Regions from separate parts of the Streptomyces sp. RGM 3693 genome, predicted to be linked through region 1. Evidence: riboswitches for the same ligand, from Rfam matches in the RefSeq annotation. Region 1 holds a riboswitch; each other region holds the start of a gene.
The links. Region 1 has a riboswitch for cobalamin ahead of metE (5-methyltetrahydropteroyltriglutamate--homocysteine S-methyltransferase). Riboswitches for the same ligand answer to the same signal wherever they lie in the genome.
Positions count from the first base shown of each region.

Region 2: linked by a shared signal. The riboswitch ahead of ACO0M4_RS02100 (ribonucleoside-diphosphate reductase subunit alpha) and the one ahead of metE (5-methyltetrahydropteroyltriglutamate--homocysteine S-methyltransferase) in region 1 are both predicted to bind cobalamin.
Region 3: linked by a shared signal. The riboswitch ahead of cobN (cobaltochelatase subunit CobN) and the one ahead of metE (5-methyltetrahydropteroyltriglutamate--homocysteine S-methyltransferase) in region 1 are both predicted to bind cobalamin.

Region 1 is NZ_JBMPPQ010000003.1:670,648-678,052, reverse strand. Features, by position in the region: gene ACO0M4_RS31710 (amino acid permease) at 1-765, opposite strand, end outside; gene metE (5-methyltetrahydropteroyltriglutamate--homocysteine S-methyltransferase) at 1,157-3,466, opposite strand; cobalamin riboswitch at 3,658-3,877, opposite strand; gene ACO0M4_RS31700 (M56 family metallopeptidase) at 4,026-5,027, opposite strand; gene ACO0M4_RS31695 (BlaI/MecI/CopY family transcriptional regulator) at 5,032-5,445, opposite strand; gene ACO0M4_RS31690 (glycosyltransferase) at 5,665-7,068, shown strand; gene ACO0M4_RS31685 (polysaccharide deacetylase family protein) at 7,065-7,405, shown strand, end outside.
Region 2 is NZ_JBMPPQ010000001.1:454,613-462,017, forward strand. Features, by position in the region: gene ACO0M4_RS02090 (transglycosylase domain-containing protein) at 1-929, opposite strand, end outside; gene ACO0M4_RS02095 (ribonucleotide-diphosphate reductase subunit beta) at 1,047-2,096, opposite strand; gene ACO0M4_RS02100 (ribonucleoside-diphosphate reductase subunit alpha) at 2,096-4,501, opposite strand; cobalamin riboswitch at 4,667-4,820, opposite strand; gene ACO0M4_RS02105 (GNAT family N-acetyltransferase) at 4,963-5,466, opposite strand; gene ACO0M4_RS02110 (Uma2 family endonuclease) at 5,601-6,188, shown strand; gene mctP (monocarboxylate uptake permease MctP) at 6,271-7,405, opposite strand, start outside.
Region 3 is NZ_JBMPPQ010000002.1:510,644-518,048, forward strand. Features, by position in the region: gene ACO0M4_RS19585 (cobalt-precorrin-6A reductase) at 1-282, shown strand, start outside; gene ACO0M4_RS19590 (precorrin-2 C(20)-methyltransferase) at 297-1,832, opposite strand; gene ACO0M4_RS19595 (precorrin-8X methylmutase) at 1,865-2,497, opposite strand; gene cobG (precorrin-3B synthase) at 2,494-4,011, opposite strand; cobalamin riboswitch at 4,096-4,245, shown strand; gene cobN (cobaltochelatase subunit CobN) at 4,280-7,405, shown strand, end outside.

The DNA of each region.
Region 1 (7,405 bases):
GCGCCACACGGCGGTACGGACCGCGCGGACCACGTTGCGGCTCGGCTGGTCGGACTCCGCCGCCGCGATGGTGACCGTCTCCAGACCGGCGAAACCGGAGATGGTGGTCAGCAGTCCGGCGGCGAGTCCGGCGGCGCCGGTCGGGAAGAAGCCGCCGTGGCCGGTGAGGTGGCTCGTACCGGGTGCGTTGCCGAACACCCCGAGGATGCCGAGCACGCCCAGCACCAGGAAGGCGACGATCACGGTGACCTTGATGGTGGCGAACCAGAACTCGAACTCGCCGAAGTTCTTGACCGCGGTCAGGTTGCTGGCGCAGAAGAACACCATGAAGACCGCCACCCAGCCGTAGGCGGGGAGGAACGGTACCCAGGAGTGCATGATGGCGCCGGCCGCGGTCGCCTCGGCGGCCACACCGGCGCAGAGCATCAGCCAGTACATCCAGCCCGAGGTGGTGCCCGCCCAGGAGCCGAGTTCCTCCTCGGAGTGCACCGAGAACGAGCCGGTGGAGGGGCGGGCCGCGGACATCTCACCGAGCATCCGCATGATCAACATGACCAATGCGCCGGTGGCCGCGAAGAGGAGGACGATGGCCGGCCCGGCCGCGGCGATGCCGACCCCGGAGCCCACGAAGAGTCCCGCGCCGATGACCCCACCGAGCGCGATCATCGACAGGTGGCGCTGTTTGAGGCCGTGGGACAACGGGGGTGCAGCATCCTGCACGGCCCGCGGGGAGTCCTGGGGTGACCGGGTGATACTCCGAGTCATGGGCGTGCCTGTTCATTGCTTGAGACGATCATTGAGTCCACGAGTCTGCGGCGACACGCTGCGTCAACGGTGTGAACGCCCGCTATTCGGACGCCGCGCTCACGCATGGTGAATATGCGGACACGGTGTCGGCCGGCCGGTGCGCGCTCCGCGGCTACGTGAGGGGAGCCAAGCGGCGGGCGCGGGACGTCAAGAGGCCGGCGCGGAACGGCCGTTCACGGCGGGAGGGATCTCGATGTGCGGCCGGGGGTGGACTTACTAGGACGTCCAGCTATATATGTGCCGGCGAAGGCCCGCGGTGCAGGGAAGCCGGTGTGAACACGTCGGTACCGCACGGCGCGCCTGCCCCGGTCGCCACGACCGGGGCGGGCGCGGTGCCCACGGGCCGCGACTACAGCTCCGTGCGTACCGTCCGGGCCGCGGTGACCAGACTCTCCAGGGAGGCTCGGACCTCCGGCCAGTCGCGGGTCTTGAGTCCGCAGTCGGGGTTGACCCACAGGCGCTCGGCGGGGATGGCCCGCAGACCGGCGCGCAGTAGGTCCGCCGCCTCCGCCGGGCTCGGCACGCGCGGGGAGTGGATGTCGTACACACCGGGGCCGGCCTCGCGCGGGTAGCCGTGGGCGGCGAGCTCCCGGGCGACCTGCATGTGGGAGCGGGTGGCCTCCAGACTGATCACGTCGGCATCGAGGTCGTCGATGGCCTGCACGATGTCACCGAACTCGGCGTAGCACATGTGGGTGTGGATCTGGGTGCCCGGGCGCACCCCGCCGGTGGTCAGCCGGAAGGCTTCGGTGGCCCACGCCAGATAGCCGGGGCGGTCGGCGGCCCGCAGCGGCAGTGTCTCCCGGAGCGCGGGCTCGTCCACCTGGATGACCGATGTCCCGGCCGCCTCAAGGTCGGCGACCTCGTCGCGCAGTGCGAGGGCGACCTGGCGCGCGGTGTCCGTGAGTGGCTGGTCGTCGCGGACGAAGGACCAGGCGAGCATCGTGACGGGACCGGTGAGCATGCCCTTGACCGGGCGCTCGGTGAGCGCCTGGGCGTACGCCGTCCAACGGACCGTCATCGGCCCGGGGCGGGAGATGTCACCGGCGAGGATCGGCGGGCGGACGTAGCGGGTGCCGTAGGACTGCACCCAGCCGTGCCGGGTGGCGAGATAGCCGGTGAGCTGCTCGGCGAAGTACTGGACCATGTCGTTGCGTTCGGCCTCGCCGTGCACCAGGACGTCCAGCCCGGCCTTCTCCTGGAAGGAGATGACCTCCTGGATCTCGGCCTCGATGCGCGCCTCGTAGCCGGCGGTGTCGATCCGTCCGGCCCGCAGGTCGGCGCGTGCGGTGCGCACTTCGCCGGTCTGCGGGAACGAGCCGATGGTGGTGGTCGGCAGCAGCGGCAGGCCGAGGTGACTGCGCTGGGCGGCGGTCCGCTCGGCGTACGGCTGGGAGCGCCGGGCATCGGCCTCGGTGACGGCCGCGGCGCGGGCCCGTACGGTCCGGTCGTGGGTGATCGGGGAACCGGCCCGGGACGCCAGATCGGCGCGGTTGGCGGAGAGTTCACTGGTGATGGCGCCGGTGCCGCGCGCCAGGCCCTTGGCGAGGGTGACGACCTCGGCGGTCTTCTGCCGGGCGAAGGCGAGCCAGCGCCGGATCTGCGGTGCGATGTCCCGCTCGACCGCCGCGTCGAGGGGGACGTGCAGCAGGCTGCACGAGGCGGCCACGTCGACCCGATGCGCCAGGCCCAGCAGCGTGGCCAGCACGGACAGGGACTTCTCCAGGTCGTTGACCCAGATGTTGCGGCCGTTGACGATGCCGGCAATCAGGCGCTTGCCGGACAGACCGCCGACGGCGGCGAGCGCGTCCAGATTGGCCGCGGCCGCCTCGGTGAAGTCCAGCGCCAGCCCCTCGATCGGGGCCTTGGCCAGCACCGGCAGGGCGTCGCCCAGCCGGTCGAAGTAGGAGGCGACCAGCAACTTGGGCCGGTCGGTGTGGGCGCCGAGGTCGCGGTAGGCCCGCGCGGCGGCGTTCAGTCCGGCCGGGGTGCGGTCCTGGACGAGGGCGGGCTCGTCGAGCTGTACCCACTCCGCGCCCGCCGCCCGCAGATCCGCGAGGACCTCCGCGTACACCGGCAGCAGCCGGTCGAGGAGGGTGAGCGGGTCGAAGCCGTCGGCCACGCCGGGGGCGGGCTTGGCGAGGAGGAGGTAGGTGACCGGGCCGACCAGGACCGGCCGCGCGGTCAGCCCCAGGGCGAGGGCCTCCGTGAACTCCGCGACCTGCCGGGCGGAGTCGGCCGTGAACACGGTGTCCGGGCTCAACTCGGGGACGAGGTAGTGGTAGTTGGTGTCGAACCACTTGGTCATCTCCAGCGGTGCGACGTCCTGGGTGCCGCGGGCCATCGCGAAGTACCCGTCGAGCGGGTTGGCGGCGACCGCCGCGCGGTGACGCTCGGGAACCGCGCCGACCATGACGCTGGCGTCCAGGACGTGGTCGTAGTAGGAGAAGTCGCCGGTCGGGACCTCGTTGATGCCGGCGTCGGCGAGCTCCTGCCAATGGGTCCGGCGCAGTTCCGCGGCGGTGGCGCGCAGGGCGTCGGCGGTGACGCGGCCCTTCCAGTAGCCCTCGATGGCCTGCTTCAACTCCCGGTGCTGTCCCTGCCGGGGGTAGCCGTACACGGTGGCCCGTGCGGTCACGGCTTCGGGCTTGACGGTCACGGAGATCTCCTTCGCGAGATGAATCCCTGAGATCCCGGCAACGGGACGAGAGCGCGAAGGGGTGACGGAACCGGTGGAGCGCAGTCGCCCGACAGGGCGTGCTGGTCCGCCTGGTAGGTACTCCCCCAGACTTCGTCCGGGGGCACCCCCAGCCCGCCCTCGGGGTCACCGGGATGTCCGCGCACGAGTGCTTCGCGCACGGGCAGTTGGCAGGTCTTCGGACTCGCGGGCGCGTCTCGTGTCGTACGAGATTCCTAGTGGCCGTCGCTTCCCAGGCCCGGCCGGGCCCAGTGCGTATGACGGCGGTCGTTCCCACTCACCGCTGCGGGGCAGTCCCGGATTCCCACCGGGTTCCCTCTTGCGACGCCTCCCGCCTGGCGGGCGGGGCGAACCAGCTGCACGGGTCAGCCTACGGTGCGCGCCCGCGGCGCGTCGGGTCCCGTCCACCACGCGGAAGGTGAGATGCGACAACCGGCTGAGGCGTTTGCTCCGGGGCGAGGGTGGGCAAGGCCGACCGCGTGCTTCTGCCCGGCCCCGGACGACGGTGGTCGCAGTTGTCTCAGTGGTCCCGGTGCCCGTGATGGTCGCGGCAGTCGTCGAAATCCTGCGGGGGGCGGGCGACTCCCGGGGCGTCCATGGCCATGACGTGCGCCAGGCACCGTGCCCGCTGCGCGCGCTCGACCATCTGGTCGCTGTCCGATGCGGCGTTGGCCAGGCTGGCGCAGCACACGGTGAGCAGGAGGGCGCCCGCCGCGAAGGGCAGGGCGCGGAGCGGGGGTGGGGGCGCCAGTAGGGCCCGCACCCGCTGGGGCACCGGCCCGCCAGTCGCGGCCAGCACACCGGGCCGGGCGGCGGCGGAGGTGGCCAGGGCGGCCCGTCCGACGGCGCGGGCGACCACCGTGCGGCTGCCGACGCGGGCCGCCGCCGCTTCGTCGGCCCAGCGCTCCAGTACGAAGGCGCCGGCGTCGGCCATCGGGCGGAGCAGGGGATTGACGGCGGTGGTGAGGTGCCACACGACCTGGAAGAGGTAGTGCCGACCGCGGAGGTGGGCCCGTTCGTGCGCCAGCAGGGCCGCGCGCTCCTCGTCGCTGAGGCTGCGCAGCATGCCGCGGGACACCACGATCCGGCCGGGTGCGCCGGGCAGGGCGAAGGCCCGCGGGACCTCGTCGTCGAGCACGGTCAGTTCCGTGTCGCCGAGCATCCGGGCGCACTCCTGCCGGGCCTGAAGGACCTGCCGGACCTGCCGGACGGTGGCCACCCCCAGTGATACGGCGCTCCAGGTGAGCGCCGCGGCGCTGAGGGCCGCAACGGCGAGGGAGACCGGGTCCTCGGCCCGCAGTGCGGACACCGACCAGTGGCCCTCCCGGGCGACCTCGGGGATCTGCGCGAGGCCGGTGAACGCCAACAGGGCCAGCGAGCCGAGCCAGCCGATGGCCGTCACCAGCGCGGCGCAGGCCAGGGACCAGGCCGACGGTCGCGGCGGCAGGCGCCGGGCCGCACGGGGGGCGAGCACGGCGAGGACGAAGGTGATCAGGAGCGGGACGTACACACTGATCGTCACCGGCTCATCGCCCTTCGTCGGTGCGGTCGGCGTCGGGGCCGGCCAGCAGCCGGTGCAGCAACTGCTCGTCCTCTTGGGACAGTTCCGAGACGAAGCGGGTGAGCACCGCTTCCCGGTCCGAGCCGCGCTCCAGCAGGGTGCGCATCCGCTCGGCGGTGTGGGACGCCTCGTCCCTGGCGGGCGCATAGGCGTAGCCGCGGCCCGCGCGGCGCCGGACCAGCATGCCCTTGTCGTACAGGCGGGTCAGGATCGTCAGCACGGTGGTGTAGGCCAGGTCGTCGGGTAGTCGCTCCATGGCCTGGCGGGCGGTTAGTGGTTGCTCGGCGCCCCAGAGGGCGGCCAGTACGCCGCTCTCCAGCTCACCGCGGGCCCGCCTGCCGGATGCCTCGCCGCTGTCGTCGTGCTTCCGCTCGTGCACCGTTCATCGCCCTTCCCGTTCGGCGCCCCAGCCTACTCCGGAGCTACTACGGCTTGTAGAACGCGGGGATCCGGTTCGCGTGCGAAGCGTTCTCTGAGCGTTCTCCTACATGTTGTACGAGTTGATCTACTACATGTTGTAGAGTTTCGCCGCCCCCGCTCCGCTCCGGCTGCACCGCGGAGCGCTCGGTCCCCTGCTCCTGCTGCGGAAGAACACACCATGCTCTACCTCGGAAGCACGGCACACCTGCGCGCGCTCGCGGCCGCCACCCTGCGCCCCCGACCAGCGACGACGGCCACGACGACGCAGCGCGTCACGATCGTCTCCGCGAGCATCGGCGCAGGCCACGACGGCGCCGCCGCCGAACTTGCCCGCCGGCTCACCGCGGACGGCCTCACCGTGGACCGGTTCGATCTGCTCGACCTGCTGCCCGCCCGGATCGGCCGGCTGGTACGGGACGGCTACCACCGGATGCTCGTCCAGGCCCCCTGGGCCTACCAGCGCGTCTACCACAGCACCCAGCGCGCCGGAGGCGGCGGCCCACTGGCCCGGGCCCTGCTCCGCACCGCCGAGGACCGCATGCTGCGGGCCCTGCCGCCAGACACCCGCGCGGTCGTCGCCACCTACCCGGGCGCCAGCCGCGTGCTGGGCAACCTCCGACTCGCCGGCCGGTTGACCGTCCCCGTCCTCACCTACCTCACCGACTTCTCGGTGCACCCGCTGTGGGTGGCCGACGGCGTCGACGTCCACCTCGCGGCGCATCCGGTCCCCGCGGCCCAGGCGCGGCAGGCCGGGGCGCCGGACGTCCGGGTGCGCGGCCCGGTGGCCGACCCCCGCTTCCGCCCCGCCGACGCACGGGCCCGCGCCGCGGCCCGGGCCCGCTTCGGACTGCCGGCGAACGCCCCGCTGGCACTGCTGGTCGCCGGTTCCTGGGGCGTCGGACCGGTGCGGCGGGTGGCCCGGGAACTGCGCGACTGCGGTGCCGCCGTGCCGGTCGTGATCTGCGGCCGCAACGAGTCGCTGGCCGCGCAGCTGCGCGCCGACGGCATCGACCACGCCTTCGGCTGGGTGGACGACATGCCCGGACTGATGCACGCCGCCGACGTGCTCGTGCAGAACGCGGGCGGCCTGACCTCCCTGGAAGCGTTCGCCGCCGGCCTGCCGGTCGCGAGCTACCGCTGCATTCCCGGCCACGGCCTGACCAACGCCGCCGCGCTGGAGGAAGCCGGCGTCGCCGCCTGGATCCGCGACCCCGCCGACCTCGCGGAGGTCCTCGGCGACCTGATCGACGGACCGCGCGGGCTCCTCCAGCGCGAGGCGGGCCTCGCCCTGTTCGCCGGGGCGCCGGACGGCCCCGCCGCCGAGATCGTCCGGGTCAGCCGAACGGGCGCCCGCCCCGCCGCCGTATCGGCCCCCAAGCGGCGTGCCCGGCAGGCCCTCCGACGACTCGTCACCACCGCCGTCGTGGCCTGCACCGTCTGGGCGGGCGCGATCGGCACCGCGGTCGCCACCACCCACGACGGCCCCCGCCTGATCCACGCCCTCGGCCACGAACTCGACTTCGACGACGTGGCCCACTTCCACACACCGGCAGGCCACCACCCGGAGGGTCACCACTCATGACCCGCACCCGTCTGCTCCGCACCGCCGCCTACGCCGTACTGCCCGCACTCGCCGCCGCCCACGCCGCGCCCGTCGCCGCCACCTTCGGGCCGCTGCGCAACCGCGCCATGCCCCGCCTGGCCGGCCGGGGCAGCGCCGGCCACGTCGCCCTCACCTTCGACGACGGCCCCGACCCACGGTCCACCCCCTTCTTCCTGGAGACGTTGGCCGAACGCCGGGTGACCGCCACCTTCTTCCTCCTCGGCAGCCAAGCCCACCGGAGCCCCGGCCTGGTGCGCGACATCGCCGCCGCCGGGCACGAGATCGCGGTCCACGGCTGGCTCCACCGCCCGCTGCT
Region 2 (7,405 bases), on a different contig from region 1:
TAGCCGCCGCGGGCCAGGTCCTTGTCGGTCAGGCCGGTGGCGCTCTTCACGAACTTGTTGGCGATGTCGATGAGATAGCCGATCTGGCCGGCCTGGCTGGTGGGTTTGGTCACCGGGCGCGGCTCGGGGAATTCACGGTACTGCGCCCGCTCTTCCTTGCTCATCGCGCCGGTGGCGACCAGCCGGTCGAGGATCCACTTCCAACGGGACACCGCCCGGGCGTGGTTGGCCTTGCTCAGCCCCGGGTCGTACTGCTCGGAGCCCTTCAGGAGGGCGGCCAGCAAGGCGCCCTGGCTGGGATTGAGGTCCTTGGCGTCGATGCCGTAATAGGCGTGCGCGGCGGCCTGGATGCCGTTCGAACCGCGGCCGAACCAGCTGGTGTTGAGATAGCCCCGAAGAATATCCGCCTTGGATTTCCGGTTGTTGACCTTCAGCGAGATGATGAATTCCTTCACCTTGCGGGTCGCGGTCTGATCCGGCGAGAGATAGGTGTTCTTCACGTACTGCTGGGTGATGGTCGAACCGCCTTGGGTGTCCCCGCCGGAGACCATGTTCACCGCGGCCCGGGCGATGCCCGTGAGCGAGACCCCGTGATCCTCGTAGAAGGTGGCGTTCTCCGCTGCTATCACCGCGTTCTGGACGTGCTTGGGCACCTTGTCGAGGGTGACGTTCTGGCGGTTGACGGCGCCGACGCTGACCATCTGGCTGCCGTCCGCCCAGTAGTAGACGGTGGCCTCGCGGGCGGCGAGCGCGTTCTCGTTGGGGATGTCGATCTTCGCGTAGACAAACGCGAACAGCCCCGCCAGGCAGGCCAGGACGAAGGTGCACGTGCCCAGCCACAGGCGCCACGACGGCAGCCAACGACGCACCCCCTTCCGGCCCAGGCGGGGATAGTCGATGTATCGGCGACTTTTCTTCCTGCCCTCCATATCTGCGTAGATGCGGAAGCACAGGTTCGGGTTGCCGCTCCGGCCGCCCGCTAATCGAACGCTCACAATCGGCAGGCAGCCGGACGGCAGGTGGGACGGCGGGTCGGACGACCGGGATCAGAAGTCGTCGTCGAACGAGACCGAGCCCTCGACGGCGACCTGGTAGGCCGAGGCGCGCCGCTCGAAGAAGTTGGTCAGCTCCTGGACGTTCTGCAGCTCCATGAAGGAGAACGGGTTCTCCGAGCCGAAGACGGCCGGGAAGCCCAGCCGGCGCAGCCGCTGGTCGGCGACGCACTGGAGGTACTCGCGCATCGACGCGGTGTTCATCCCGGGCAGGCCGTCACCGCACAGGTCGTGGGCGAACTGCAGCTCGGCCTCCACGGCCTCCTTGAGCATGTCGACGACCTGCTGCTGGAGTGCGTCGTCGAAGAGCTCGGGCTCCTCCTGGCGGACGGTGTCCACCACAGAGAAGGCGAACTCCATGTGCATCGACTCGTCCCGGAAGACCCAGTTGGTGCCGGTGGCCAGACCGTGCAGCAGGCCACGCGACCGGAACCAGTAGACGTACGCGAACGCGCCGTAGAAGAACAGGCCCTCGATGCAGGCCGCGAAGCAGATGAGGTTGAGCAGGAAGCGGCGGCGGTCGGCCTTGGTCGTGAGCTGGTCGATCTCCTCGACGTGGTCCATCCACCGGAAGCAGAACTGGGCCTTCTCCCGGATGGACGGGATGCTCTCCACCGCGTCGAAGGCGGCGGCACGGTCGTCCGGATCGGGCAGGTAGGTGTCCAGCAGCGTCAGGTAGAACTGGACGTGCACCGCCTCCTCGAAGAGCTGACGGCTCAAGTAGAGCCGCGCCTCGGGGGAGTTGATGTGCTTGTAGAGGGTCAGCACCAGGTTGTTGGAGACGATCGAGTCGCCGGTGGCGAAGAAGGCCACCAGACGGCCGATGAGGTGCTGCTCACCGGGGGAGAGCTTGGCGAGGTCGGCGACGTCGGAGTGCAGGTCGACCTCCTCCACCGTCCAGGTGTTCTTGATCGCGTCCCGGTACCGGTCGTAGAAGTCCGGGTAGCGCATGGGGCGCAGGGTCAGCTCGAAGCCGGGGTCGAGGAGGTTCTTGGTACGGCCGGGGCGGTCGCCGGCGGCAGTGTTCTCGGGCGCGGTGGTCATTACTGGCAGGCCTCGCAGGACTCGGGGTTCTCCAGGGAGCAGGCGACCGCGTCGGGGTCGGCCACCGGCAGCTGGGCGGGGGCGGATGCGGCGCGGGCCGACTGGGCGATCCGGGTCGCCGGCCGGGAGCGCAGGTAGTACGTGGTCTTGATGCCGCGCTTCCAGGCGTACGCGTACATCGAGCTGAGCTTCCCGATGGTCGGCGACGCCATGAAGAGGTTGAGCGACTGGCTCTGGTCCAGGTACGGCGTGCGGTCCGCGGCCATGTCGATCAGGGCCCGCTGGGGGATCTCCCAGGCGGTGCGGTAGCGGTGCCGGACGTCCGCGGGGATCCAGGCCAGCTCCGCAACGGAGCCGTTGGCCTCCCGGAGCGCGTCCCTGGTCCGCGCGTCCCACAGGCCCAACTCCTTGAGCTCCTCGATCAGATACGTGTTGACCTGGAGGAACTCTCCGGACAGCGTCTCGCGCTTGAAGAGGTTGGAGACCTGCGGCTCGATGCACTCGTAGACGCCGGCGATGGAGGCGATGGTGGCGGTCGGCGCGATGGCCAGCAGGAGCGAGTTGCGCATCCCGGACGTGGCGATCCGGGTGCGCAGCGCCGCCCAGCGGTCCGCCCAGCGCGGTTCGGCGTTCGGGTAGTGGTCCGGGTGCAGCACGCCGCGGGCCGTACGGGTCGCGGACCAGGCCGGGTGCGGGCCGTGCCGTTCGGCGAGGTCGGCGGATGCCTCGTAGGCGGCGAGCATGATCCGCTCGGAAATACGGGTCGAGAGCTCCCGCGCCTCGGCCGAGTCGAACGGCAGCCGCAGCCGGAAGAACACGTCCTGGAGGCCCATCAGGCCCAGACCGACCGGCCGCCAGCGGGAGTTGGAGGCGCCGGCCTGCTCGGTCGGGTAGAAGTTGATGTCCACGACCCGGTCGAGGAAGGTCACGGCGGTGCGGACGGTGGCGTCCAGCCGCTCCCAGTCCAGCTCGCCGTCCTCGCCCAGATGCGCGGCCAGGTTGACCGACCCGAGGTTGCAGACGGCGGTCTCCCCGTCGTCGGTCACCTCCAGGATCTCCGTGCACAGGTTGGAGGAGTGCACGACCCGGCCGGGCTCGGCGGTCTGGTTGGCGGTGCGGTTGGCGGCGTCCTTGAACGTCATCCAGCCGTTGCCGGTCTGCGCCAGGGTGCGCATCATCCGGGAGTACAGCACCCGGGCCGGGACCTGCTTACGGGCCTTGCCCGCGGCCTCCGCCGCCCGGTAGGCGGCGTCGAACTCCGCGCCCCACAGGTCGACCAGCTCGGGCACGTCGGACGGGGAGAACAGCGACCAGTCCGCGTCCGCCTCCACCCGGCGCATGAACTCGTCCGGGATCCAGTGCGCGATGTTGAGGTTGTGGGTCCGGCGGGCCTCCTCGCCGGTGTTGTCCCGCAGCTCCAGGAACTCCTCGATGTCGGCGTGCCAGGACTCCAGGTAGACACAGGCCGCGCCCTTGCGGCGGCCGCCCTGGTTGACCGCGGCCACCGAGGCGTCCAGGGTGCGCAGGAACGGCACAATGCCGTTGGAGTGCCCGTTGGTGCCGCGGATCAGCGAACCGCGGGCGCGGATCCGGGAGTACGAGAGGCCGATGCCGCCGGCGTGCTTGGAGAGCCGGGCCACCTGGTGGTAGCGGTCGTAGATCGAGTCCAGCTCGTCCAGCGGGGAGTCCAGCAGGTAGCAGGAGGACATCTGCGGGTGCCGGGTGCCGGAGTTGAAGAGCGTGGGGGAGGACGGCAGGTAGGAGAGCGTGCTGGTCAGCCGGTACAGCTCGGCGACGTCCGCGAGCGCCCGCGCGCCGTTGTCCTCGGCGAGGCCGCAGGCCACCCGCAGCAGGAAGTGCTGGGGCGTCTCGATCACCTGGCGGGTGGTGGGGTGCCGCAGCAGGTAGCGCGAATGGAGGGTGCGCAGCCCGAAGTACCCGAACCGGTCGTCGGCGCCGGCCGCCAGCGCCTCGCGCACCAGCGCGTCTAGCCGCGCCGCGTGGGTGCGGACGAACTCCGCGGTGGCGTCCGCGATCAGCCCCTCCTGGTGGCCGACCGCGATCGAGGCCGAGAAGGAGGTGGCGCCCTGGCCGGCGGCCTCCTCGGCGATGGCGCGGGTCAGCAGGCGCGCGGCGAGCTTGGAGTACTGCGGCTCGTCGGCGATCAGGCCGGCCGCGGCCTCGGTCGCCAGCGAGCGCAGTTCCGCCGCGTCGGACCCGGGGTGCCGGCCGCGCAGCGCGGCGGCGGCCACCTTGCCGGGATCGGTCGCGGTCAGGTCCGCGGTCAACTCGGTCAGCGTCCGCAGCAGGGCGACGCCCGGGCCGTCTTCGTACGCGCCAGGCGCGGCCACGACGGGCTGCACGACCTCGGCGTCTGACGCGGGCTCCGTTGGCGCGATGGTCACCTGATGCTCTCCCTCACTCGGCGGGGGCCGGGAGGGACAGTGGTGCGACGGGAGCCGCGCGGGCAGGGCCGCACCCCGCGGCGAACCGGGGGTGCGCGGGCCGGCCGCGCGGCGTCCATCGGCCCATCCCTCGGGGCCCGGACGTATCGACGCCGCACCGATGGCGGTGCGGACGTACCGTCGGCAGGTCCTCGGACTAGGGAGCGCACCGCCGGGTCCGTACCGTTGGGAAACGGCCGGTGGACTGCGCTCTCACACCGTTGCGGGACAGTTCCGGATTCGCACCGGATTCCCCTGCGGCGACAGCGAGGAAGAGCATACATCTTGTGTCGCTCCCCGCACGCACCCCCACATCTTGTGTCGTTGCCGCATAGCATTCCCCCAGGCATACGAAGGGCCGGGCCGCCCGGGCTCCCTTTGAACGCCGCCGCAAAGCCTTCGGAACGCCCCCGGAAGGCGGCTCAGACCAGCTCGCGGGCGAACGCCCACAGGGTGATGCCGGGCACCGGATCCCAGTCCCGCTCCGCCGCCCGCGCGAACCCCAGCCGCCCGTAGAGCCGGTGCGCCGGCAGCAGGTGCTGATGGCTCGACAGCACCATCCGGCGCAGCCTCAGCGCCCGCGCCCGCGCCAGACAGGCCCGCACCAGCGCCTCACCGATGCCCCGTCCGCGCCCCGCGGGCCGCACCGCCAACATCCGGAACTCGCCCTCGCCGGGCCCGGCCAGATCCGCGTACGGACTCCCGTGCGTCGCGAACGTCACCGCCCCCAGCACCGCCCCGTCCGCCCCGTCCGAGGCCACCAACACCTCGGCGTGCTCCGCCCGGTGCGCCACCTCCCGCAGCACCGCCGCGTACGGATCGTCCACCCCGCCGGACAGCAGCCCGTCGCTCAGATACACCTCCACCACCAACTCGCCGACCGTGTCGAACTCCGCCTGGCGTATGGGCCTGATCGTGATGTCCATGGGGGCCAGTGTGGCGACGACCGCCCGACAGCACGGCCGAGGTGGCGAATGGTGATCAACGCGTGACTGTCAGTGGGCTCGACTACCGTCGGTCTTACGTTCCCTGCTCGCTCCGACAGCAAGGAGAAGGCGCCATGACCGCGCTCGCCGACCCGCCGCACATCACTGTTCCCGAGCACTTCGAAGAGGCCGCCCGGATACTCGCCCGCCTGGAAGAGGGCGCGCGGTTGGAACTCATCGACGGGAAGGTCAGGAGCAAGCCCATGCCGGACGGGGACCACGGGCGGATCATTCAGTGGCTCACGCGTATCTGCATGCAGCACCGGCCCGAGCTTTGGCTCGACCCTTCCCAAGGTATCAAGGTGCAGTCGTACCGGAGTGGCCGCGCCCGGCCGGACGGCACGCTCGCCCCCATGGACGCCTTTGTCGGCCAGGGCGAATGGGTCGACCCTGACCCCGTCCTGATGGTCGTCGAGGTGACGTCGTACGACTCCGACACCGAGCAAAGTGACAGGGTTGAGAAGCCCAGGGCCTACGCCGAAACGGGCATTCCGCTCTACCTGTTGATCGACCGGAAGTCGTGCCAGGTGTCGCTCTACAGCGAGCCCGACGGCCAGCGCTATGAGGACGTGCACACCGTTCCGTTCGGCAAGTCCCTTCCCCTTCCGGACCCGGTGGGCATCGCGCTCGACACTGCGCCGCTGAAGGATTGGGTCCACTGACCGGCCCGGTTGCCGCGTCGCGCACGAAAGGGCCGCCGCGTCCCTGACGAACGCGACGGCCCTCCGCCGTAGTTGACGACGCTCAGTGCCCCGCCGCCGCCTCCGCCGTGGCGGGCGGCAGGTCGGCGGTGACGCCCGCGTCGCCGACGTCGGCGGTGTAGTCCGAGGGGACCGTCTCGTCGGTGCCCTCAGGGGCCTTGAGGGCCCTCAGGACGAACGTCAGGACGACCGTCACCACGACGTTCAGGACGAAGGCGGTGAGACCGATGTAGCCGATCTGGCCGATGCCGGGGATCTCCGCGCTGGAGCCGCCGAAGTGCTTCTGGGTCGGGCTGGCCACCCCGTACGCGGCGAGGGTGCCGTAGACCATGCCGATCGCCCAGCCGGCCAGCAGCGCCCAGCGGTGGAACCAGCGGGTGAAGAGGCCGCCGACCAGCGCCGGCATGGTCTGCAGGATCCAGATGCCGCCCAGCAGCTGGAAGTTGATGGCGACGGTCTTGTCCATGGTGAGGACGAAGGCCAGTGCGCCGACCTTGACCAGGAGGGAGACCAGCTTGGCGACCTTGTGCTCCTGCTCGGGCGTGGCGCTGGGCTTCAGGAAGTCCTTGTAGACGTTCCGAGTGAAGAGGTTGGCGGCGGCGATCGACATGATCGCCGCGGGCACCAGCGCGCCGATGCCGATCGCGGCGAACGCCACCCCCGCGAACCAGCTGGGGAACATGTCCTCGAAGAGCTGCGGGATCGCCAGCTGCGCATTGCCGTGGGTGTCCGTGCCAGCCTTGATCGCCATGAAGCCGAGCAGCGCGAGCAGGCCCAGCATCAGGGAGTAGAGCGGCAGGATCGTGGTGTTGCGGCGGATGACGTTGCGGCTGCGCGAGGAGAGCGTCGCCGTGATCGAGTGCGGGTACATGAACAGCGCCAGCGCCGAGCCGAGCGCGAGCGTGGCGTACGCCCACTGCGCGTTGGGGCCGCTGGCCAGTTCACCGCGCGGTTTGCCGGTCGGCCCGTGCACGGCGAGCGTCTGCTTGGCCGTGTGGAAGATCTCGCCGAAGCCGCCCAGCTTGATCGGGATGTAGATGATCGCCACCGCGATGACGAGGTAGATCAGCCCGTCCTTGACGAACGCGATCAGCGCGGGCGCCCGCAGGCCCGAGGAGTAGGTGTACGCGGCCAGCACGGCGAACGCGATCAGCAGCGGCAGGTCCTTGACGAACCAG
Region 3 (7,405 bases), on a different contig from region 1:
TCGGTGGACGCCCCGGAGCCCCCGCACCCGCCCCGGATGACGACGGTCCTGGACCGCGGCCCGTTCACCCTCGACGGGGAACGGGAACTGCTGCGTCACCACCGCATCGACGTGCTGGTGACGAAGGACAGCGGCGCCGCGGCGACCGCCCCCAAGCTGGCGGCCGCGCGGGAGGCCGGGGTGCCGGTGGTGGTCGTCCAGCGGCCCCCCGTTCCGGAGGGCGTGCCGGTGGCCGCCGAGCCGGGCGCGGCGGTGGACTGGGTGCGGGCGCTCCTCGGCTGACGCCGCGCGGGCGGTCAGCGCTCCGGGTACCGGCGCGGCGTCCAGACCACCTCGGTGCCGTCGTCGCGCTGTACCCGCCGGGTCTGGGACGAGCCGACGAGCAGGATCGTCCGCATGTCGACCTGCAAGGGATCGAGGTCGGTGAGCGGGACGGTGCGGAGCGACTCCTCCGGGCCGCCGATGTCGCGGGCGAGGATGACCGGGGTGTCCGGTGCGCGGTGCTCCAGGAGGACGTCCCGGGCCTTGGCCACCTGCCAGGTGCGGCTGCGGGAGCCGGGGTTGTAGAGCGCCAGGGCCAGGTCGGCGGCGGTCGCCGCGCGCAGCCGTTCGGCGATCACCTCCCAGGGCTTGAGCCGGTCGGAGAGCGAGATCACCGCGTAGTCGTGGCCCAAGGGGGCGCCGGCGCGGGCGGCGGCGGCATTGGCGGCCGTGACGCCCGGCAGGACGCGCACCGGCACGGAGCGGTAGGGCTCCTCCGACGCCACTTCGAGGACCGCGGTGGCCATGGCGAAGATGCCGGGGTCGCCGCCGGAGACCACGGCCACTCGGCGGCCGCGGCGGGCCAGGTCCAGCGCGAATTCGGCGCGTTCGGACTCGACCTTGTTGTCCGAGGGGTGCCGGCGCTGGCCCGGGCGCACCGGGACGCGGTCCAAGTACGTGGTGTAGCCGACGAGGTCGTCGGCGGCGGCCAGGGCACCGCGGGACTCCGGGGTGAGCCAGCGCGGACCGGCCGGTCCGGTGCCGACCACAACCACCTCACCGCGGTCCGCGGCGGCCGGCTCCGGCTCCTCGGCGGCGGTGGCGATGCGGCTGGGGACGACCGCGACGGAGAAGTACGGCACGGAGTCGGCGTCGACGTCGGACAGCGCTCCGGTGCGCTCCCCGGCCATGGTGGCGCGCTCGACGTAGCGGGCCTCCGGCAGCCGGCCGGAGCGCTCCAGGGCACGGCGGACGCTGGGGAAGGTACGGCCCAGCTTCATCACGACGGCCGAGTCGGTGGCGCTCAGACGGGCCGTCAGCTCTTCCTCCGACAGGGTGCCGGGGAGGACGGTCAGCACCTCGTCGGCCTCGGTGAGCGGGGTGCCCAGGCGGGCTGCGGCGGCGCTGATGGAGGTGACGCCGGGTACGACCTCGGTCGGATAGCGGTGGGCCAGCCGCTTGTGCATGTGCTGGTACGAGCCGTAGAAGAACGGATCGCCCTCGGATATCACCGCGACGGTGCGGCCGGCGTCGAGATGGGTCGCGAGCCGCGCCGCCGCCGCCTCGTAGAACTCGTCCAGGGCGCCGCGGTAGCCGCCGGGGTGGTCGGTCGACTCGGTGGTGACCGGATAGACCAGGGCTTCCTCGATGTGGTCCGGGCGGATGTGCCGCGCGGCGATGGAACGTGCGATGGAACGTCCGTGCCGGGCGCTGTGGTACGCCACCACGTCGGCCTGGGCGATGACCTCCACCGCCCGCACGGTCATCAGGGACGGGTCGCCGGGGCCGAGGCCGACGCCGTAGAGGCGGCCGGTGGACCGCTCCGGGGACTGCGCGGCCGGCTGGTCCACCGTGCCGCTGCTCGCCTGCTGCTCGCTCACGCCTACTCTTCCTCGCTCGCCAGGGCGTTGATCGCGGCCGCGGCCATGGCACTGCCGCCGCGCCGCCCGCGCACCACGATGTGATCCAGCTTGGACGGGTGGTCGATCAGCGCGTCCTTGGACTCGGCCGCGCCGATGAAGCCGACCGGGATGCCGAGGACGGCCGCGGGTCGCGGTGCCCCTTCTTCGATCATTTCGAGGAACCGGAAGAGCGCGGTGGGGGCGTTGCCGAAGGCGACCACGGCGCCCTCCATCCGGTCCCGCCACAGTTCGAGGGCGGCGGCGCTGCGTGTGGTGCCCATCCGGGCGGCCAGCTCCGGGACCGACGGATCGCCGAGGGTGCACAGCACCTCGTTGTCCGCGGGCAGCCGCTTGCGGGTCACCCCGCTGGCCACCATGGTGGCGTCGCACAGGATCGGTGCACCGGCGCGCAGCGCGGTGCGCGCACTGGCCACGACCCCCGGGGTGAAGGCCAGATCGCGGACGAGATCGACCATGCCGCAGGCGTGGATCATCCGGACCGCGACCCGGCTGGCGTCGGAGGGCAGTCCGGAGAGATCCGCCTCGGCGCGGATGGTGGCGAAGGACTGGCGGTAGATGGCCGCCCCGTCCTTTTCATAGTCGAACGCGGTCACTGGGGCCTCGGGGTGGTGGGTTGAGGGGTGGAAGGAGGACGGGCAGCAAGAGGGGCACCGGGGGCGGTCCATGTTTCACGTGAAACGGCGCCCGACCGGGGTGTTTCACGTGAAACGTCGTTCGGTCGCGGTGTTTCACGTGAAACCGGCGGCGGGGCCGGGGTGTTGGGGCCCACCGCGGTGGTGCGATAGCCGTCGGGTGTCGCCAGCACATCGATCCAGGCGCCGTGCGGGTGGCCGCAGCGCCGTTCGCAGCCCGACCAGTGGACGGGCAGCCCGACCGGCACACCGGAATCGTCCGCCGGGACGGAGCCGCCCCCGGCGAGCGCGGTCGCCGCATCGCTCCGCACATCGGTAAGGGACTTGGCGCAGCCGGGTAGGCCGGTGCAGGCGGTGACCCGGCGCCAGGGGGAGGTCGGGTCGGTGATCAGTCCGGCGGAGGCCAGGTCGCGGAGCCGCCGGGCCGCCGGTGCGGCGGGCAGGCCGGGGACGACGATGCCGCGCCAGGGCGTGAGGCGCAGTTCGCCGGAGCCGTCGTCGGCGGCGATCTGGGTCAGCAGCCGCCACTGGGCCGCGGCCAGCCGGCCGAGCGGCGCCAGGACCGCCAGTGCACGGCGGCCGTCGGGCCCCTCGATCGAACCGGGGGCGGTGGCGTCGGCGTACGGCACGGCCGGCTGCGGGCCGACCGCGTCTGCGTACTCCGGGTACTCCGCGTGCTCCGCGGCGATGCCCGCGGCCCGCAGCGCAGGCTGCACCTCCTGGGCGGTCAGCGGCCGTGCGGCGGGGAGTTCGCGGACCCGCCAGGCGCCGCTGCCGCACTCAGCGGCGGCGGCCAGGAAGACCTCGGCGGCGGTCAGCGCCGCCCGCGGTACGTCGTCCGCCGCGATCCGCAACGCCGCGGGGTCGTCGCCGACCCGGAGCAGCGCCCCGTACCCGGACGCGGTCCCTGGCGGGTACTCGGTGTCCGCCGGGGCCTTCCGGCCGGATTCTGCGAGCAAGGTCACATCGCCGCCCAGGCCCGCCACATCGCCCCGGCCGTCGTCGAGGACGAACAGGAAGCGGCCCGAGAGCGCCGTCGCCGATCCGCTCGCGCACAGCAGCGCGTCCAGGCTCCGGGCCCACAACCGCACGTCGGAGGGGGTGTGCCGGTCGAGTCCGGCCAGCGGCGAGGCCAGCACGTTGCGGATCCGCTCGTGGCGTACGGACGGCAGCAGTCCGGCGTCGGTGAGGAGGTCGGCGAGGTGCCGGCCGCAGTCGTCGGGCAGACCGCGGAGTTCGACGTTGCCGCGGGAGGTCAGCGAGAGGTGGCCGTCGCCGAGGCGCTCCGCGGCGTCCGCCAACGCGTTGGCCTGGCGCGCCGTCAAGTCCCCTGCGGGCAGCCGCACTCGGGCCAGCTGCCCGTCAGCGGCGGAGTGCAGCCGCAGCGCTCCCGGGCAGGCGTCACCGCGGTCCCGCACGGGCGGTTCGGCCCGGTCGGGGCGTGGTGAGGGGGAGGGCGGCATGGCGGCGAGCATACCTACGTCGGTGGCGCCCGGAACCGGGGCGAGGGGTGGTGAACGGCAGCTCCGGAGGCGGGCTCCCGCGGCCCGGCCGCAGCCCTTACTATGCAGGTCGGTGGGTCGGCTGACCCACCGGACGCCAGCGACGGCGCCAAGGGAGGAAGCCCGGTGAGAATCCGGCGCGGTCCCGCCACTGTGAACCCGGCCACCGCCGGGTGAGCCAGGAACTCCCGCCGTCCATACGACCACCCGGGGCGTGGACACCCCGAGGAAGGGCTGCGCCGTGATCCTTCTGCTGTCGACCTCCGACACGGACCTGCTCAGCGCCCGCGCGGCCACGGGCCCCGTGCCGTACCGGCTCGCCAACCCGGCCCGTCTCGACGTCGCCGAACTCCCCGGGCTCCTGGAGGGCACCGACCTGGTCGTCGTCCGTCTGCTCGGCGGTCTCCGCGCCTGGCAGGACGGTCTGGACGTGCTGTTGGCCGCGGACCAGCACCGCCCGGTCGTGGTGCTCACCGGTGAACAGGCCCCCGACGCCCAGCTCATGGAGGCGTCCACGGTCCCCGTCGGCATCGCGGCCGAGGCGCACGCCTACCTCGCGCACGGCGGCCCGGCCAACCTCTCCCAGCTGGCCTGCTTCCTCAGCGACACCGTGCTGCTCACCGGCCACGGCTTCGAGCCGCCCGCGGCCGCCCCGTCCTGGGGCCCGCTGGAGCGCACGGCGCGGGAGGTGACCGGCCCGACGGTGGCCGTGCTCTACTACCGCGCCCACCACATGAGCGGCAACACCGGCTTCGTCCATGACCTGTGCGACCAGGTCGAGCGGGCCGGCGGCCGTCCACTGCCGCTGTTTGTCGCCTCGCTGCGGGCTCCCGAGCCGGAGCTGATCGAGGAACTGCGCACCGCCGACGCCATCGTCACCACCGTGCTGGCCGCGGGCGGCACCAAGCCCGCCGAGGCGTCCGCGGGCGGCGACGACGAGTCCTGGGACGCGGGTGCGCTGGCCGCCCTGGACGTGCCGATCCTCCAGGCGCTCTGCCTGACCGGGTCGCGGGCCGCCTGGGAGGAGAGCGACGAGGGGCTCTCCCCGCTCGACGCCGCCTCGCAGATCGCCGTGCCCGAGTTCGACGGGCGGCTGATCACCGTGCCGTTCTCGTTCAAGGAGATCGACGAGGACGGTCTGCCGATGTACGTCGCCGACGCCGAACGCGCCGCCCGGGTCGCCGGGATCGCCGTCCGGCACGCCCGGCTGCGGCACATCCCGGCCGCCGAGAAGCGGCTGGCGCTGGTGCTGTCCGCCTACCCCACCAAGCACTCCCGGATCGGCAACGCGGTCGGCCTGGACACCCCGGCGAGCGCCGTCGCGCTGCTGCGCCGCCTCCAGGCCGAGGGCTACGACTTCGGCACGGAGCCCGTGCCGGGCCTTGAGTCCGGTGACGGCGACGAGCTGATCTACGCCCTCATCGAGGCCGGTGGCCACGACCAGGAGTGGCTGACCGAGGAGCAGTTGGCCCGCAACCCGGTCCGTATCCCGGCCGCCGACTACCGCCGCTGGTACGCCACGCTGCCGCAGGAGCTGCGGGAGTCCGTCGAGGAGCACTGGGGCCCGCCGCCCGGCGAGATGTTCCTCGACCGCAGCCGGAACCCCGAGGGCGACATCGTGCTGGCCGCCCTGCGCCGCGGCAACCTGCTGATCCTCATCCAGCCGCCGCGCGGCTTCGGCGAGAACCCGATCGCGATCTACCACGACCCCGATCTGCCGCCCTCCCACCACTACTTGGCGGCCTACCGCTGGATCGCCGCCTCCACCGCCGACGGCGGCTTCGGCGCCGACGCCATGGTCCACCTGGGCAAGCACGGCAACTTGGAGTGGCTGCCCGGCAAGAACGCCGGCCTCTCCGCCGCCTGCGGTCCGGACGCGGCGCTCGGCGACCTCCCGCTCGTCTACCCGTTCCTGGTCAACGACCCGGGCGAGGGCACCCAGGCCAAGCGCCGGGTGCACGCCACCCTCGTCGACCACCTCGTCCCGCCGATGGCCCGCGCCGACTCCTACGGCGACATCGCCCGCCTTGAGCAGCTGCTCGACGAGTACGCCGCGATCTCCTCGATGGACCCGGCCAAGCTGCCCGCCATCCGCGCGCAGATCTGGACCCTGATCCAGGCCGCCAAGCTCGACCACGACCTGGGCCTGGACGCACGCCCGGACGACGACGGGTTCGACGACTTCCTGCTCCACGTCGACGGCTGGCTGTGCGAGGTCAAGGACGCGCAGATCCGCGACGGCCTGCACGTGCTGGGCGCCGCGCCGGTCGGCGAGGCCCGGGTCAACCTCGTGCTGGCCATCCTGCGCGCCCGACAGATCTGGGGCGGCACCTCCGCGCTGCCCGGACTGCGCGAGGCGCTCGGCCTGGACGAGTCGGCCGCGACCCGGACCGCCGCCGACGAAGCCGAGGCGGTCGCCCGCGGCCTCGTCCAGGCGATGGAGGACGCGGACTGGGACCCGGCCGCGGTGCGCCGGGTCGCAGGCGGGCACCCGACCGCGGTCGTCGACATCCTCGACTTCGCCGCCCGGGAGGTCGTCCCGCGGCTGGCCGGCACCACGGCCGAGGTCGACCACGCGGTGCACGCGCTGAACGGCGGATTCGTCCCGGCCGGCCCGTCCGGCTCACCGCTGCGCGGTCTGGTCAACGTCCTGCCGACCGGCCGCAACTTCTACTCCGTCGACCCCAAGGCCGTTCCGTCGCGGCTCGCCTGGGAGACCGGTCAGGCGCTCGCCGACTCGCTGTTGACCCGCTACCGCGACGACAACGGGGACTGGCCGGAGTCGGTGGGCCTGTCCCTGTGGGGCACCAGCGCGATGCGTACCTCCGGCGACGACGTGGCGGAGGCGCTGGCATTGCTGGGCGTCCGCCCCGTGTGGGACGACGCCTCGCGCCGGGTGACCGGCCTGGAGGCCGTAGCGCTCGATGAGCTGGGGCGTCCTCGGATCGACGTCACCCTGCGCATCAGCGGTTTCTTCCGCGACGCGTTCCCGCACGTCATCGGCCTGCTCGACGACGCGGTGCGGCTCGCCGCCGGTCTCGACGAGCCCGCCGACCGCAACTTCGTCCGGGCCCACGCCCAGGCGGACCTCGCCGCGCACGGCGACGAACGCCGCGCCACCACCCGGATCTTCGGCTCCCGTCCCGGTACGTACGGCGCGGGGTTGCTCCAGCTCATCGACTCCCGAGACTGGCGCACCGACGCCGACCTCGCCGAGGTCTACACCGTCTGGGGCGGCTACGCCTACGGGCGCGGTCTGGAGGGCCGCCCGGCCCGCGAGGAGATGGAGACCGCCTACAAGCGCATCGCGGTGGCCGCCAAGAACACCGACACCCGCGAGCACGACATCGCCGACTCCGACGACTAC